Linked DNA regions of Variovorax sp. PBL-E5. Each later gene encodes a partner of the first gene's protein in a complex. Links are inferred from orthologs where the notes say so. Each region holds a gene or a part of one and is shown in the gene's direction. Other genes may lie near its edges.

The links.
Region 2: the proteins of tsaB (region 1) and tsaD are in contact, whole or in part, in a solved structure (PDB 4WQ4), measured with the Escherichia coli proteins. The link is inferred for Variovorax sp. PBL-E5 from one-to-one orthologs.

What each region holds. Positions count from the first base shown.
Region 1 is NZ_LR594671.1:5,365,705-5,373,418, reverse strand. The notes cover bases 2,461-5,291. They hold tsaB (tRNA (adenosine(37)-N6)-threonylcarbamoyltransferase complex dimerization subunit type 1 TsaB), read left to right. Parts: upstream 2,461-3,443; coding sequence 3,444-4,139; downstream 4,140-5,291. Other genes in these bases: WDLP6_RS26155 (uracil-DNA glycosylase family protein), read left to right, coding at 4,717-5,291; WDLP6_RS26160 (GNAT family N-acetyltransferase), read left to right, coding at 4,136-4,720; dacB (D-alanyl-D-alanine carboxypeptidase/D-alanyl-D-alanine endopeptidase), read right to left, coding at 2,461-3,326. In the rest of the region: WDLP6_RS26180 (L-threonylcarbamoyladenylate synthase), read left to right, coding at 1-251; WDLP6_RS26175 (lipase family protein), read right to left, coding at 391-1,755; more of dacB, read right to left, coding at 1,887-2,460; more of WDLP6_RS26155, read left to right, coding at 5,292-5,472; pyrF (orotidine-5'-phosphate decarboxylase), read left to right, coding at 5,514-6,344; WDLP6_RS26145 (LysE family translocator), read left to right, coding at 6,415-7,059; WDLP6_RS26140 (GFA family protein), read left to right, coding at 7,079-7,426; WDLP6_RS26135 (IclR family transcriptional regulator), read right to left, coding at 7,471-7,714. UniProt on the Escherichia coli protein: Required for the formation of a threonylcarbamoyl group on adenosine at position 37 (t(6)A37) in tRNAs that read codons beginning with adenine.
Region 2 is NZ_LR594671.1:3,358,882-3,366,633, reverse strand. Bases 1,902-4,770 are described here. They hold tsaD (tRNA (adenosine(37)-N6)-threonylcarbamoyltransferase complex transferase subunit TsaD), read left to right. Parts: upstream 1,902-2,745; coding sequence 2,746-3,795; downstream 3,796-4,770. Other genes in these bases: WDLP6_RS16320 (Hsp20/alpha crystallin family protein), read right to left, coding at 4,687-4,770; WDLP6_RS16325 (esterase family protein), read right to left, coding at 3,743-4,477; WDLP6_RS16335 (nitrate regulatory protein), read right to left, coding at 1,902-2,646. Also shown: WDLP6_RS16340 (CmpA/NrtA family ABC transporter substrate-binding protein), read right to left, coding at 1-1,155; more of WDLP6_RS16335, read right to left, coding at 1,390-1,901; more of WDLP6_RS16320, read right to left, coding at 4,771-5,064; WDLP6_RS16315 (branched-chain amino acid ABC transporter substrate-binding protein), read left to right, coding at 5,190-6,470; WDLP6_RS16310 (pyridoxal phosphate-dependent aminotransferase), read left to right, coding at 6,492-7,649.

The sequences.
Region 1 (7,714 bases):
AGACCGGCCTCGACCTGCTGGGCGCGAACGCCGCCCACATCGCGGTCTGGTCGCGCACCGCGCTCAAGAGCCGTTCGCAGCGCATCGTGCAGCGCCGCATGCCCGACGACGCCGCTGCCGCGGCGCAGCAACTGTTCGCGGTGCTGCGCGCCTTCGACGACGAAGGCGTCAAATTGATCTGGGTCGAAACGCCCCCCGCCGAGCCCGAATGGGAAGGCGTGCGCGACCGTCTGCAAAGAGCGGCTGCATAGGTACACCCCCAGGCTGCGCGCACTGCGTGTCGCTTCGCCTACCCCCTTGCAGGGGGCGCAGCCTGCGGCCCGGCTGAGCCGGTTCCGCGGCGGCCCACGAACTCGGCGCGCGGTGCGCGGCCGGCAGTCTGGGGCGAGCCTATTTCACCGTGTCGAACAATGCGCGCGCCCGGGCGTGGCAGAACGGCGGCTCGTAGGTGCCGTGGTAGGAGCCGAAGTAGGTGGCATACGCGGCCGAAGCCGGATCGGTGGGCGCCTTGCCGCCGGGTCCGAAGGCGGCCTGCACCTGCGCGTCGACGTCGACCGTCGTGACCGTGGTCACGCCGCGCGAGTCGAAGTCCGCCTTCATCGGGATCAGGTGCACCGCCGGCGGCACGGTCGGGTCGCCAGCGCCGCCGCACAGCAGCGTCCTGGCGCGCGGGTTCCAGCCGAACAGGTCGTTCTTCTTCGCGTCGAGGAAGAGCGCGTTGTTCGGATTGGTCCGCACGTCGGTCAGGAAGCTCGCCTGGAACAGTTCGTCGCGCGCCTGGTCCGGCGTCTCGCCGTTGGCGCCAGGCAGCGCGCCGGTGGTCACCAGCGTCGTGTAGTTCAGCGTCGGGCTCGGCAGCAGGTTCTCGATGTTGGCTGCGTAGGGCGGCTTGAAGACGGCATTGACGTCCGTGTACACGTCGCCGTAGACCTTCTGGTAGGAGGTCACGATGAAAGGCACGAAGAACTGATAGCCGGCGATCGCTTCCGTGAGCTTGAACGATCCGGACAGGTTGTACGGCCCGGCCAGATGCGCGCCGGCCACCACGTTGAATTCGAGCGGATTGTCGCGCTCGGCGGCGCGCTGCGCCGCCATCGACGAATGCCCGCCCTGCGAATAGCCGGTGAACATCACCTTGCCGGAAAAGGTCGCGCCCGCGCTCAGCATCGCGGCACGCGCCGCGCGCAGCGAATCGAGCACCGAGCGCGCTTCCGAATCGGCGTGCAGGTAGGGGTGGTACGGGAAGGTCGACTTCGCATAGCCCAGGTAGTCGGTCGCCGTCACCGCATAGCCTTGCGCTGCATACATCGCGATCAGCAGGAAGGTTTCGGAATCCTGCGGATTGGCCAGGGTGCGCGGCTTCTGCACGTCCGTGCCCTTGGCATAGGCCACCAGTGGCGCTGCGGCGGTGCAGGCCGTGCCGGTCGGTACCAGCAGCACGCCGGATTCATTGGTCGCCTCGCCCTTCGGACCCACGGTGCTGTAGTTGAGTGCCACCACCTTCACGTCGCATTTGGCCTTGCCGCTGATCGCCTGCAGTCCGTTGGCTGCAGTGGCAGCGTCGATCTGCGCGGCGGTCAGCGTCACCAGCGTGGTGGCGGGTTCCTTCAAGGCACCGGTGCCCGGCCCGGCCACTGCGCCGCCGCCCACACCGACACCGAGGCCGAGGCCACCGCCGCCGTCCCCCCCGCCACCGCAGGCAGCGACCAACAGACTTGCCGTGGCAACGGCGCTCAGAAGATGCAGACGCTTCATGAATGTCTCCTCCGTGGAATGGGTGTGAAAGGCGCAATGCGCACGATCCTAGGCGCGCCCTTTGCAAAGAAGGACGAGGGAAACCCCGAGCCGGTGCGATGCGGGAGTCGCCTCGGCGACGCCGCGGTGCCTCAGTTGTCCTGCGAGGCCCAGTCGACCAGCGCATCGAAGGCCGGTCGTGCCGCGGTGGCGTTGCCGTTGTTGGCGATCGCGACGACCACCCAGCGATGGCCGCTGGCGCCGAGCACGTAGCCCGCGACGCCCGCCGCATCGCGCAGGGTGCCGGTCTTCATGTGGGCGGCGCCGCCCGAGCGCAGCGCGCGCTTCTTCAGCGTGCCGTCGACGCCCGAGGCGGGCAGCGAGGACATGAGTTCGGGCATCACCGGCGAACGCCAGGCCACCTGCAGCAGCCGGGCGAGCGCGGCCGCGCTGATGCGCTCGTCGCGCGACAGGCCCGAGCCGTTGTCGAAGATCGGCTGGCCCTCGCCGGTGCCGATGCGATCGTTCCACCATTGGCGCAGCGTGGTGCGCGACGCTTCCAGCGTGCCGCGCTTCTTCTGCTGCAAGCCGAGCGTGAGGAACAGCTGCTGCGCCATCACGTTGTTGCTGTACTTGTTGATGTCGCGGATCACCTCGGCCAGCGGCGGCGAGGCGACTTCGAAGGCGGGCGCGAGCGCGGGCGGCACGCGGCCATCGCGCACCTGGCCCGTGAGCCCTGCGCCCATCTCGGCCCACAGCCCGCCCACCGCGCGCAGCGCGTAGCTGCGCGGATCCGCATAGGCCACCGGCCACACCTTTTCGCCGCAGGCGGCCGGATAGCTGCCGGCGAAGTCGATGCGCGCAGGGTCCGCGAACTGGCCGCCCAGCGCGGCGCGCCAGTCGCCGCATTCGCCGTTCGACAGCGGCACCTTCGCCTGCATTGCCACGCCGGCCAGCGGCGGCTCGAAGTTGACCTGCGCGGTCTGCGTGCCGCGGCTCGGCACGAAGGTCATGACCACCGACTTGAAGTTGATCAGCAGCGCATCGGGCGCCGCGTTGTAGGGGCGCAGGCCTTCGCCGTCGAAGGCCGCCGGATCGGTGTCGGCCAGCTCGAAGGCGCTGCGGTCGAGCACGATGTCGCCGCGGATGGTGCGGATGCCCAGCCCCTGCACGCGGCGCAGCAGCAGCCACAGGCGCTCCAGCACCAGCGTCGGATCGCCCTGGCCCCTGATGTAGAGGTTGCCGTTCAGCACGCCGTTCTGCACCGGGCCGTCGACGTAGACCGGCGTGGTCCAGGTGAATGCCGGGCCGAGCAGGTCGAGCGCCGCGTAGGTGGTGACCAGCTTCATGACCGACGCCGGATTGACCGGCACCTGCGTGCGCCAGGCGAGCCGCGGCGGGCGCGTGCCGTCGGCATCGGCCACCAGCATCGTCACCGCGTCGCGCGGCACCTTGGCACGCGCCAGCGCGGCATCGACGTCGTTCGGCAGGCTTTGCGCGAGGGCGCTCGTCCAGGCCGGTGCGGCCAGTGCCAGGACGAGAAAAAACGTGCGGCAGGCGCGCTGCGCTGCGGATTGCGGGGCGAGAGGCATCGCGTGATTATCCGGGCCGTCGCCGAGGCCGCGCGTGCGGGCCGGCGGGCCTCGATAATCGAGGCATGCCCGCCGCTCTTCCAACCTTCGCACGCGCCTTCCGACGGAGCGCCGGCGATGCCTAGGCTGCTGGCCTTCGACACCAGCACCGAGACCCTTTCGGTCGCGGTGCGCCATGGCGATGCGCTGCTCGAACACAGCGGCGCGGGCGGACCGCAATCGTCGACCACGCTGATCCCGCTGATCCAGCGTCTGCTGGCCGAGGCCGGCCTGAGGCTGGCCGATCTCGACGCGATCGTCTTCGGCCGCGGCCCCGGTTCGTTCACCGGCCTGCGCACGGCCTGTTCGGTGGCGCAGGGCCTGGGCTTCGGCGCGGGCGTGCGGCTGCTGCCGGTCGATACGCTGCGGGCGGTGGCCGAGGAGGCCCGCCATCGCTTCGGCGACCGGCGCGTCGTCGCCGTGCTCGACGCGCGCATGGACCAGGTCTATGCGGCGCGCCATGACTTCGACGTTGCCCCGCCCGGCGGCATCGCCGAGGTGGAATTGCTCGCCCCCGAGCAGGTCGTGGTGCCCGTCGGCTGGACGCTCGCGGGCAATGCCTTCGGCGCCTATGGCGAGCGCCTGCCGCCGGCGGTGGCGCGCCGCGACGTGCTGCCCGCCGCGGCCGCGATGCTGCGCCTGGCCCCCGAATTGCTTGCGGCCGGCGCAACCGTTGCACCGGCCGATGCGTGGCCGCTCTATGTTCGCGATAAAGTGGCGCAGACCACCGAAGAGCGTGCCGCGATCAAGGCGGCCTCCAAGACCCTGACATGAGCGCAGTCCTGCAATCCCGCGAAGCCCGCCTCGAGCCGATCACGCTCGAGCGCCTGCCTGCCGTCGCCGATATCGAGCGCGACGCCTACAGCCATCCGTGGACGCGTGCCAACTTCGCCGATTCGCTGACCGCCGGCTATCACTGCCAGTGTCTCGTCGGCCCCGGATTCGACGCCGAGCCCGCGCCGGCGTCAGTGCGCGGCCGCCGCCCGCGATGGGGCCTGCCGAGCCCGCGCACCATCCCGGCCGAGGTCATCATCGGCTACTTCGTCGCGATGAAGGGTGTCGACGAGGTGCACCTGCTCAACATCACCGTCGCACCGCCTTTCCAGGGCCAGGGCTGGGCGCCGCTGATGCTGGAGGCGCTGGGCGGTTGGTCGCGCAGCCAGAACGCGCAATGGCTCTGGCTCGAAGTGCGGGCCAGCAACCTGCGCGCGCTGTCCATCTACGAGCGGCACGGCTTTCGCCGGGTCGGCGTGCGCAAGGGCTATTACCCCGCCTACGGCAACGCGCGCGAGGACGCGGTCGTGATGAGCCTGCGCCTCAACGAACCCATCAGCGCCTGGGGCGCATTGAAATGACGCTGCACACACTGAACCTCGATGCGCGCCAGCGCGCGATGCTGGACGAAATGGGCGTCAAGGTCTGGTGGCCGATGGCGCAGGTGGCGCAGCCCGATCAGCCCGCCGAGGTTCGGCCGGTTGCGGCTGCCGCGGCGCCTCCCGCGCCGATGGCGCAGGTGCGCGCCCGGCCCGCTGCGGCGGTGCCTGCCGGCGCGACGCCCGCCGCGCGGCCGGCCGTCGCTGCACTGCACGGCGCGGGCATTCTGGCCGAAGCGCGGCGCCGGCTCTACGGCGAAGAAGGCGCAGCGCAAGCTGGCTGGCTGATCGTTGCCGACATGCCGCCCGAACTCGACGGCCGCCACGGCGAACCGTTCGCGGGCGATGCGGGGCGCCTGCTGGGCAACATGCTGCGCGCCTTGCAGTTGCACGACGGCGCGCTGCCCGTGCACCTGATGCGCACCCACCGCGGCGTCGCCTCCGGGCAGCCCGCCAGCCCGCGCCCGCTGGCAGAGGTTTTTGCCGAAGCCGCGGCCGAACTGGCGCCGCGCATCGTGCTGGCCATGGGGCCACTGGCCGCGCAGAGCCTGATGCAGAGCAGCGAGCCGCTCGGCAAGCTGCGCGGCCGCGTTGCGCCGCTGGCGGTCATGACGGGCATGCAGGACGTGCCGCTCGTCGCGACCTACCACCCGGCCTACCTGCTTCGCAATCCGGCCGACAAGGCACGCGCCTGGTCGGACCTGTGCCTGGCTGCCGAACAGCTGGCGCGCTGAGCGGCCCGGCGGCATCGGGGTCGCGGCCTAGAATTCCGCGCATGAACTTCCTCGACAAGCTGCGCGCCGCCGAGCGCCTGAACGGCTCGCTGCTGTGCGTCGGCCTCGATCCCGAACCGACCCGATTCCCCGCCCGCCTCCAGGGCGACGCCAGCCGCATCTACGACTTCTGCGCGCGCATCGTCGATGCCACCGCCGACCTGGCGATCGCCTTCAAGCCGCAGATCGCCTACTTCGCGGCGCACCGGGCCGAAGGGCAACTCGAACAGCTGATGGAACACCTGCGCCGCAACGCGCCGCAGGTGCCGGTGATCCTCGATGCCAAGCGCGGCGACATCGGCTCGACCGCCGAGCAGTACGCGCGCGAGGCCTTCGAGCGCTATGGCGCCGATGCGGTCACGCTGTCGCCCTTCATGGGCTTCGATTCGGTCGAGCCCTATCTGCGCCACGCCGGCAAGGGTGCCTTCCTGTTGTGCCGCACCAGCAATCCGGGCGGCGCCGATCTGCAGGGCCAGCGCCTCGCGGGCGTCGAAGGCGAACCCTTCCTCTACGAACACGTGGCCAGGTTGGCGCAGGGGCCGTGGAACGTGAACGGACAGCTGGGCCTCGTGGTCGGCGCCACCTATCCGGCGGAGATCGAGCGCGTCCGCGCGCTCGCGCCCACGGTGCCGCTGCTGATCCCGGGTATCGGCGCCCAGGGCGGCGATGCGGTGGCCACGGTGCGTGCCGGCTGGCGCGCCGATGCGCCGATCGTGGTCAATTCATCGCGCGCCATCTGCTACGCATCGAACGGCGACGACTTCGCCGAGGCCGCGCGCCGCGAGGCGACCCGCACGCGCGACGCGCTCGAAGCGGCCAAGGGCAAGGCCTGAGCGAAGACGGTGGGCCTCGTGGCCCGGGCGATGTAATCTCCGGGTCCGACCCCAGACCCAGGAGACTTCGTTGCAACCCCTGCTGCCCCTGCTCGGCATCGCCGGCGCGCTCGCCGTCGGTGTCGTCAGTCCCGGACCGAGCTTCGTCATGGTGGCGCGCACGGCCGTCTCGCTGTCGCGCACCGAAGGCGTCGCCGCGGCGATCGGGATGGGCATCGGCGGCGCCTCCTTCGCCATCGCCGCGCTGGCCGGCTTGCAGGGGCTGCTGCTTGCGATTCCGCAGCTGTACGTTCTTCTCAAGGCGGCAGGTGGCCTCTACCTGGCCTGGCTCGGCGTGCGCATCTGGCTCGGCGCGAAGCAGCCGCTCGCGCTCGCCACTGCGCAGCATGCGGCTTCGGCGGAGGGTCACCCTCACTTCTCGCGCGCGCTGCTGGCCGGCCTGGCCACGCAGATCAGCAATCCCAAGACCGCCATCGTCTACGCCAGCGTGTTCGCCGCCTTCCTGCCGCCGGCATCGGGCCTGGGCTTCGGCATCGCCGTGGTGGCGGTCGTCAGCCTGCTGGAGACGAGCTGGTACACGCTGGTGGCGCTCGCCCTGTCGGCGCGCGGACCGCAGCAGACCTACCTGCGCTACAAGGCCTGGGTCGACCGCGCGGCCGGCGCGGTCATGGTGTCGCTCGGGCTGAAGCTCGTGGCTTCGGCCTACCGCGCATGAAGCAGAAAGGAGATCGACGATGACTTACCAGGGAAGCTGCCACTGCGGCCGCATCGCGTTCGAGGTCGATGGCGAAATCAACGGGGCGATGGCCTGCAATTGCTCGATCTGCTCGCGCAAGGGCTCGCTGATGTGGTTCGTGCCGCGCGACAGCCTGCGGCTGCTCACGCCGGCGGAGGACATGGCCACCTACCTGTTCAACAAGCACGTGATCCGGCACCACTTCTGCCCCACCTGCGGCATCCATCCCTTCGGGGAAGGCACCGATCCGAAGGGCAACAGGATGGCGGCCGTCAACATCCGCTGCCTCGAAGGCGTCGCGCTCGAAGCGGTGCCGGTCCAGCATTTCGACGGCCTCTCGAAGTGAACGCGCCGCGCTTGGCGCGCCACGCGCTCTGAGCGCCTTGCGCCTCACGCCGCTGCGGGCGCCGCGCCCAGGCTCTGCGACACCTGGCCCGCGCAAGCCTTGAGCGCCTGCGCGATCTCGCCGGTCCATCGGGTGTCGAAGATCGCGGTCGGGCCGATCGCCGTGATCGCCAGCACCATCGCGCCCGTGTGGTCGAACACCGGCGCCGACATCGCGCTGACCCCGGGCACGATCTCGCCCTCGGAGCGGCTGATGCCGTGCGCGCGCACCTCGCGCAGCTGCGCCTCG
Region 2 (7,752 bases), 2.0 Mb from region 1 along the record:
ATCCTTCGGCACGCCGACCTTCATCGCGCCGGCGACCTCCTTGTAGAGATCGATCTGGTTGATCTGCCGGGCCACCGCGAGGTAGTCCGGGTGCTCCTTCAGGATGCCCCAGCGCTTGTGCTGGGTCAGGAACCACATGCCGTCGGACAGGTATGGGAAGTTGACCGCGCCGTCGTCGAAGAACTTCATGTGGTTGGGGTCGTCCCAGGTCTTGCCCATGCCGTTGTCGTAGCGCCCGAGGATGCGCTGGTTGATCGCATCGACGCTGGTGTTGATGTAGGACTTCTCGGCCACCACGTCGGCCATCTTGTTCTTGTTCTGCAGGTTGGCGTCGATCCACTTGCCGGCCTCGAGGACGGCCATCATCACGGCGCGGCAGGTGTTCGGGTTGGCCTTGACGAACTCGGCGCGCGTGCCGAGCACCTTCTCGGGATGGTCCTTCCAGATGTCCTGCGTGGTGATCGCGGTGACGCCGATCCTGTCCATGATGGCGCGCTGGCCCCAGGGCTCGCCGACGCAGAAGCCGTCCATGTTGCCGACGCGCATGTTGGCCACCATCTGCGGCGGCGGCACGACGATCACCTTGGCGTCCTTCACCGGGCTGATGTCGGCCGTGGCCAGCCAGTAGTTGAGCCACATCGTGTGGGTGCTGGTCGGGAAGGTGCCGGCGAAGGTGTATTCGCGCTTGTCCTTCGCCATCACCCTGGCCAGCGACGGCGCATCGACCGCGCCCTTGTCGGCCAGCGCCTTCGAGAGCGTGATCGCCTGGCCGTTGCGGTTCAGGCCCATCAGCACCGCCATGTCCTTCTTCGGCCCGCCCACGCCCACGTGCACGCCGTAGACCAGGCCATAGAGCACATGCGACATGTCGAGTTCGCCGTTCACCAGCTTGTCGCGCACGCCGGCCCAGCTGGCCTCCTTGCTGGGCACGATCTTGACGCCGTACTTCCTGTCGAAGCCGAGCACCGAGGCCATCACGACGCTGGCGCAGTCGGTCAGCGGGATGAAGCCGATCTTCACCTCTTCCTTCTCGGGCTTGTCCGAGCCCTGGGCCCAGACGGCTGCGCGCAGCGCGGGGGCGAGGCCGGCGACGCCCGCGGCCGCAGCTTGCAGGACGCGGCGGCGGCTCAGTGCGGGTTTCAATGAATCGGTCATGGGGCGAACTCCGAAAAGGAAATGGACAAATCACGAAAGCGCAAAACGAAAAGGCGTCCTCATCACGCCGGGGCTCGCTCGATGACGAGCCCTTGCGGGATGGGGACGCCTTTGTCCGTTCGATGGGCCGCACCCGTCGTTGGATGCCGCCTGTCTGAAGACCTTCGTCGGTCTATGGCTCTCGGGATTGCAAGCTGCGTGCCAGCCGAAGCGCACGCTCGTGCACCATTTCAGTCATTCCAGGTATTCGGCCATTGAAAGTACGGACTCCGCCACTTCGACCAGCCGACGGCCCTGGTTCATCGCGGTCCGGCGCAGCATCTTGTGCGCCTCTTCCTCGCTCAGGCGGCGGTGCGCCATCAGCAGTCCCTTGGCGCGCTCGACCAGCTTGCGCTCGTTGAGGGCGGCGCGCACGGTGTCGAGCTCGTCGCTCATCGCCTGCAGCCGATGCGATTGCTCCTGCACGATCTCGAGGATCGAGCGTTCGAGCTGCCGCCCGTAGGCGGTCGTGTCCGCCGACGGCGGCGACGCGGCCGCATCGCCGAAGAACAGGTCGGCCGGCGCATCGGCGTCGCCCACCAGCCGGGCCAGCAGCGCCTCGTGCACCTGCAGGTCCGCGCGCGCCTGCGCGGTCTTCTGCGCACACAGCTGCCGCAGATCGGCAGCCAGGCGGTCTTCGACATCCTTCATCGCATCGATGCGGCGCGTCGAGCAGTCGAACCAGGCCTGGCTCAGCCCCGTGTCGAGCGCCACACCCGCGGGCGCCGCGCAGGCGATGCGGCGAAAGCGCTCCAGCTCGGCGAACTGCAGGGCAGGCCGGTCGCTGGGCCAGAGTTCGCCCGGGTGCGAAGCCGTGAACTCGGCGAAGACCTGGAAGCAACGCTCCTGCGATTCGATCAGGTGCAGCCAGTGCTGCTGCCGCGCGCTGTCGTTGTGGCCCGAGGCGAAAGCCGCGGCGCCGCAGGCGCGTTCCTGGCCCGCGAATTCCTTGCCTTGCATGAAGTTGAACATCGCGACCAGCAGGCGCGAGATCTCCGGCGAGGTCGCGCCGTCGGCCGCCTCGAACACGACCGCGAGGAGCCCGGCGATCAGCTTGACGAAAGCTGCGGTGGCCTGCGCGGCATCGATCTCCGTCGCACCGATGCGGCTGCGCAGCGCGGGCAGGGCGTCCAGGCCGGGCAGCACCCAGGCGATGCGGCTGAAGAGGCGGGCGCCGTTGCCGATGCGGCCGGCGTCCGTTTCGAGCCGATCGAAACCGGTGCGCACCGCCTGCTCCATCCGCACGCATTCGACGACTTGCGCACTGCGTTGGACCGCGAAGCCCTGGCCGCGCGAACCCAGCAGCAGGTTCGACAGCCCGCGCTCGCGTTGCAGCGCATGGACCAGCCGGCCGATGGTGCCGACCAGTTCGCTGGTGCGTGCGAGCTGCTCCAGCGCGTCGATCTCGCAGCGCAGTGCGGCCATCAGGAAATTCGGGCCGGATTTCGTCATCGGGCACTGCAGGGGCGCGGATCGCGGGTCCGGGAGGAGGGCATAGGGGCATGGAGCAACATTCGTGCCCCGAAAACGGGCGCCCCCTACACTCGCCGCATGCTCGTCCTGGGAATCGAATCGTCGTGCGACGAAACCGGCGTGGCCCTGGTGGAAGCCAATGCCAGCGGCCTGCCGCGTCTGGCCGCGCACGCGCTGCACAGCCAGATCGCCATGCACCGGGCCTATGGCGGCGTGGTGCCTGAACTGGCCAGCCGCGACCACATCCGCCGCGTGCTGCCGCTCGCGCAGGCGGTGTTCGACGAAGCCGGCCGAACGCTGGCCGAGGTCGACGTGGTCGCGTACACGCGCGGGCCGGGCCTGGCGGGCGCGCTGCTGGTGGGCGCCGGTGTGGCCTGCGCGCTGGGTGCTGCACTGGGCCGGCCGGTGCTCGGCGTGCACCACCTCGAAGGGCATCTGCTGTCGCCGTTCCTGAGCGCGGATCCGCCCGAATTTCCCTTCGTCGCACTGCTGGTGTCGGGCGGGCACACGCAACTGATGCGCGTCGATGGCGTGGGCCGCTACATGCTGCTCGGCGAAAGCATCGACGACGCGGCCGGCGAAGCCTTCGACAAGAGCGCGAAGCTGATGGGCCTGCCTTATCCCGGCGGCCCGTGGCTGGCCAAGCTGGCGGAGCAGGGCGACGCCACGGCGTTCAAGCTGCCGCGGCCGCTGCTGCACAGCGGCGACCTCGACTTTTCCTTCGCCGGCCTGAAGACGGCCGTGCTCACGCAGGCGAAGAAGCTCGGCAGCGAGCTCGAAGCCCGCAAGGCCGATCTCGCCGCATCGACGCAGGCCGCCATCGTGGAGATGTTACTGAAGAAGTCGCTGGCCGCGCTCGAAGAGACCGGCCTGGGACGGCTGGTGGTGGCTGGCGGCGTGGGTGCGAATCGCGCGCTGCGCGAGCAATTGAACACCGCCTGCGCGACACGCGGCGTGCGTGTGCACTACCCCGAGCTGCACCTGTGCACCGACAACGGCGCCATGATCGCCATGGCCGCGGCCATGCGCCTGCAGTCCGGTGTGGAGGCGGCAGCCGAGCGCTATGCCTTCGACGTCAAGCCGCGATGGCCGCTGGCGTCGCTGGCCGCTCCAGCGCTGGCCGCCTAGGCTGCGGCGCGATGTCCTTGCCGTGCGCGGGCAACGGCAGCACGTCCAGCACCTTGCGCCAGAGCCGCGACCATTGCGGCCAATCGTGGCCGCCTTCGGTGGTGAACACGCGGCCGGGCGGCAATGCGTCCGCCAGCAGGCGATGGTTGGCCGCGAAGCGATCGCTCAGGCCGAAGCCCAGGTAAAGCGGCGGCAGGCCCTTGGCGGGCTTGGGGGAGGCATATTGCTGCAGCCACGGCCAGAGCTTGCGGTCGACTTCCTCGTCCGGCGGCGGGCCCTCGGGCGCCTTCCAACTGCGCAGGCCGCCGGCCTTCTGGATCTCGGCGCCGATCGGGCGCCGGCCCAGGTAGGGCGCCAGCGCGACGATGCCGTCGACGGTGCCCGGCTTGGCGAGCTCATGGATCAATGCGCCGAAGCCGCCGATGGAAATGCCCACCAGCCAGATCGCCTTGTAGCCCAGCGCCCGCTGGGGCTGGATGACGTCCTGCTGCAGGCGCTCGATGAAGGTCTGGTCGTAGTAGTACGACACGTCGGCGTCGACGAGCAGCGCGTCGGCGGCCAGGTCGCGTTCCCGCACGGCGTTGACGAATCCTTCGCGCTCGAACTCTTCAGGCTTCAGGAATGCACCCGGCAGGAACACCAGGAGGGTTTCCGAGCGTGAACCGTCGTTTGCGAATTTCAAGTGCGTTTTCATGGCGCTTCGTCTTGTGCTCCTCACCCGCGGCTTTCGAGGCCCGGCAAGCGAACGCAGATTTTGAGTACAGCATTGAAAAAACCGCCACAAAACGTGACGTTATCCGCACTTATTGTCAGATCAAATGAAGTCGGGCCGGCAACAAAAAGTTACCGACCCGGATATTGTGGTTTTTTTGATTTGAAGGCGCAGACGGATCAGTTGATCGCAAGTTGCGCCGCGTTGCTGACCGGCACCCGTTTGCCCAGTTTCAGCGTCAGCACGCCGTTCTCGAGCTTGGCCTCGCTGGCGGCGACGTCGATGTCCTGCGGCAACTCGTAGGCGGCCTTGAACTGGCGCTTGGCGTCGGCCTTGCTGTCGATGCGCACGACGGCGCCTTCGATGCCGACCGTCAGGTCTTCGCGCGAGAGGCCCGGCACGTCGAGCGCGAGGGTCCAGGTCTTTTCATCCTGCTCGACATTGAGCGCCTGGCGTGCGGTGGCGGTGGAGAAGGCATCGTTCACGAAACGCTCGAAGCTGCGGTCGTAGGTGCGCGGAACGAAGCGGGAGGTGCGAATGGCGGGTGCGAAAAACATGGTGAAGACTCCTGAATGAACACAACGAGAGGGACAAGGAATGTGTGTCCCGTACACTGCGCGGCGTTTCAACCTGAGTGCCGCTTGCCACTTCATCTAGGCATGGCGGCGCGCGTTTCAAGACAATGAACTCCAGCTTTATTTGGCGCCGAAGGGCCTTGAAAATCGGCGCCCTGGCGCTATGCGCACCGGCGATCGCGCAGGTGCATGCCCAGTCCGCGGCGCCCATCCGGCTGGCGCTGATCGAGAGCATGAGCGGGCCCTTCGCCAACACCGGGGAGGCCGTCTTCCGCAACATCCTGTGGGCTGTCGAACGCGTGAATGCGCGCGGCGGCGTCAAGCTGCCCGGCGGCGCCCGGCCGCTGCAACTGGACCGTTACGACAGCAAGGGGCAGAACGAGGAAGCGCTCTCGGCCTTGCGCGCCGCGATGGACGACGGCGCGCGCGTCGTGCTGCAGGGCAACTCGTCGGCCACCGCCGCCGCGCTGCTCGATGCCATCGACAAGAACAACGAGCGCGACCTGTCGCGGCGCGTGCTGTTCCTCAACTATGCGGCGGTCGATCCGATCCTCACCAACGAGCGCTGCAGCTTCTGGCACTTTCGCTTCGACGCGCATGCCGACATGCGCATGGCGGCGCTGATGGACGTGGTGAAGGGCGATGCGGCGCTCAAGCGCGTCTACCTGATCGGCCAGGACTACAGCTTCGGCCAGGCCGTGCTGCGCGAGGCGCGGCGCGAACTCGGCGTGCTGCGACCCGACGTGCAGATCGTCGGCGACGAACTGCATCCGATGGGCCGCGTGAAGGACTTCGCGCCCTACGCGAGCAAGATCCTCGCGAGCGGCGCGCAGGCGGTGATTACCGGCAACTGGGGCAACGACCTCACGCTGCTCGTCAAGGCGGCGCGCGAGGCCGGCTTCAACGGCACCTTCTATACCTTCTACGGCAATGCGCTCGGCGCGCCGGCGGCGATCGGCGACGCCGGCATCGGCCGCGTGCTGGCCGTCGCCGACTGGCTGCCCAACGTGCCGACGCCCGAATCCGAAGCGTTCTATCGCGCGTTCCGTGAACGCTTCCCGAAGCCCGCCGACGACTATGTCCACATGCGCATGCGGCTGATGGTCGAGGCGCTGGTGCAGGCGATGGAGCGCGCGGGCAGCGTCGACACCGTGGCCGTGGCGCGTGCGCTCGAACAGGCCGACGTCACCGTCGCGGGACAGCGTGGCCGCATGCGGGCCGCGGACCATCAGTTCCAGCAGCCGCTGGTGGTCGGCGTGATGGACAGGCAGGGCGCGCCCGGCGTGAAGTTCGACGTCGAAGGGTCCGGCTACGGCTTTCGCGTCGTGAAGACGCTCACCGCCGAGCAGGCCGAGATGCCGACCACCTGCAAGATGCAAAGACCTTGATGGCCGGAAGGAACCGATCCGATGCGTGAAGCGATTCACAACCTCGAAGCCTCCAAGATCCGTGAGGTCGCCAATGCCGGCCTGGGGCGCAGCGACGTGCTGGCCTTCTGGTTCGGCGAGAGCGATGAAGTGACGCCCGAGGTGATTCGTCAGGCGGCGATCGAGTCGCTGCAGCGCGGCGAGACTTTCTATGCCCACAACCTCGGCCTGCCCGAACTGCGCGAGGCGATCGCGGCGTACATGAGCGCGCATCACCCGGTGGTCGATGCATCGCGCATCGCGGTCACTTCGGGGGGCGTCAGCGCGTTGATGCTCGCCGCGCAGGCGCTGATCGACGCCGGCGACGAGGTGGTTGCGGTCACGCCCGTATGGCCGAACCTGATCGCGCAGCCCGCGATCCTCGGTGCGCGCGTGCGCTGCGTGCCGCTGGTGCCGGGGGATGGGCGCTGGACGCTCGATCTCGAGGCCCTGCTTTCCGCGATCGGCCCCGCGACCCAGCTGCTGATCGTCAATGCGCCCAACAACCCGACCGGCTGGACGCTCACGCGCGACGAGCAGCAAGCGATCCTCGCGCACTGCCGCCGCACGGGCACGTGGATCCTGGCCGACGAGGTCTACGAGCGGTTGTACTTCGAGTCGACCGCCAACGGATGCGCGCCGAGCTTCCTCGATGTCGCCGCAGCCGATGACCGGCTTGTCGTCGCGCACAGCTTCTCCAAGAGCTTCCTGATGACCGGCTGGCGGCTCGGCTGGCTGGTGCTGCCGCCGGCGCTGGTCGACGCCATGGGCAAGCTGATCGAATACAACACCTCGTGCGCAAGCGTGTTCACCCAGCGCGCCGGCGTCGCCGCGCTCGCCCACAGCGAGGACATCACGCCGCGCGTCGTCGCGCACCTCAAGGCCTGCCGCGACACTCTGGTGCCGCTGCTGGCCGACATGCCCCGTATCCGCGTGCAGCCGCCCCGCGGCGGCATGTACGCGTTCTTCGAGCTCGAAGGCTTCGGCGATTCGCTGGCGGTCGCCAAGCGCCTGGTCGCCGAGGCCGGCCTCGGCCTCGCCCCCGGCAATGCCTTCGCGCCCGAGGCGCAGGGCTGGCTGCGCTGGTGCTTTGCATCGAAAGACCCTGAGCGCCTGGTGCAAGGCGTCGACCGCCTCAAACGCTGGTTACTTGCGCACTAGAGAGGCGGGCCATCCTTCGAGCTATAATTCCAAGGCTTTGCATCCGCCAAGCGCACGGTGCGTGCAGTTCCAGCGCACACCGCAAGTCAAATATCCCGGAACA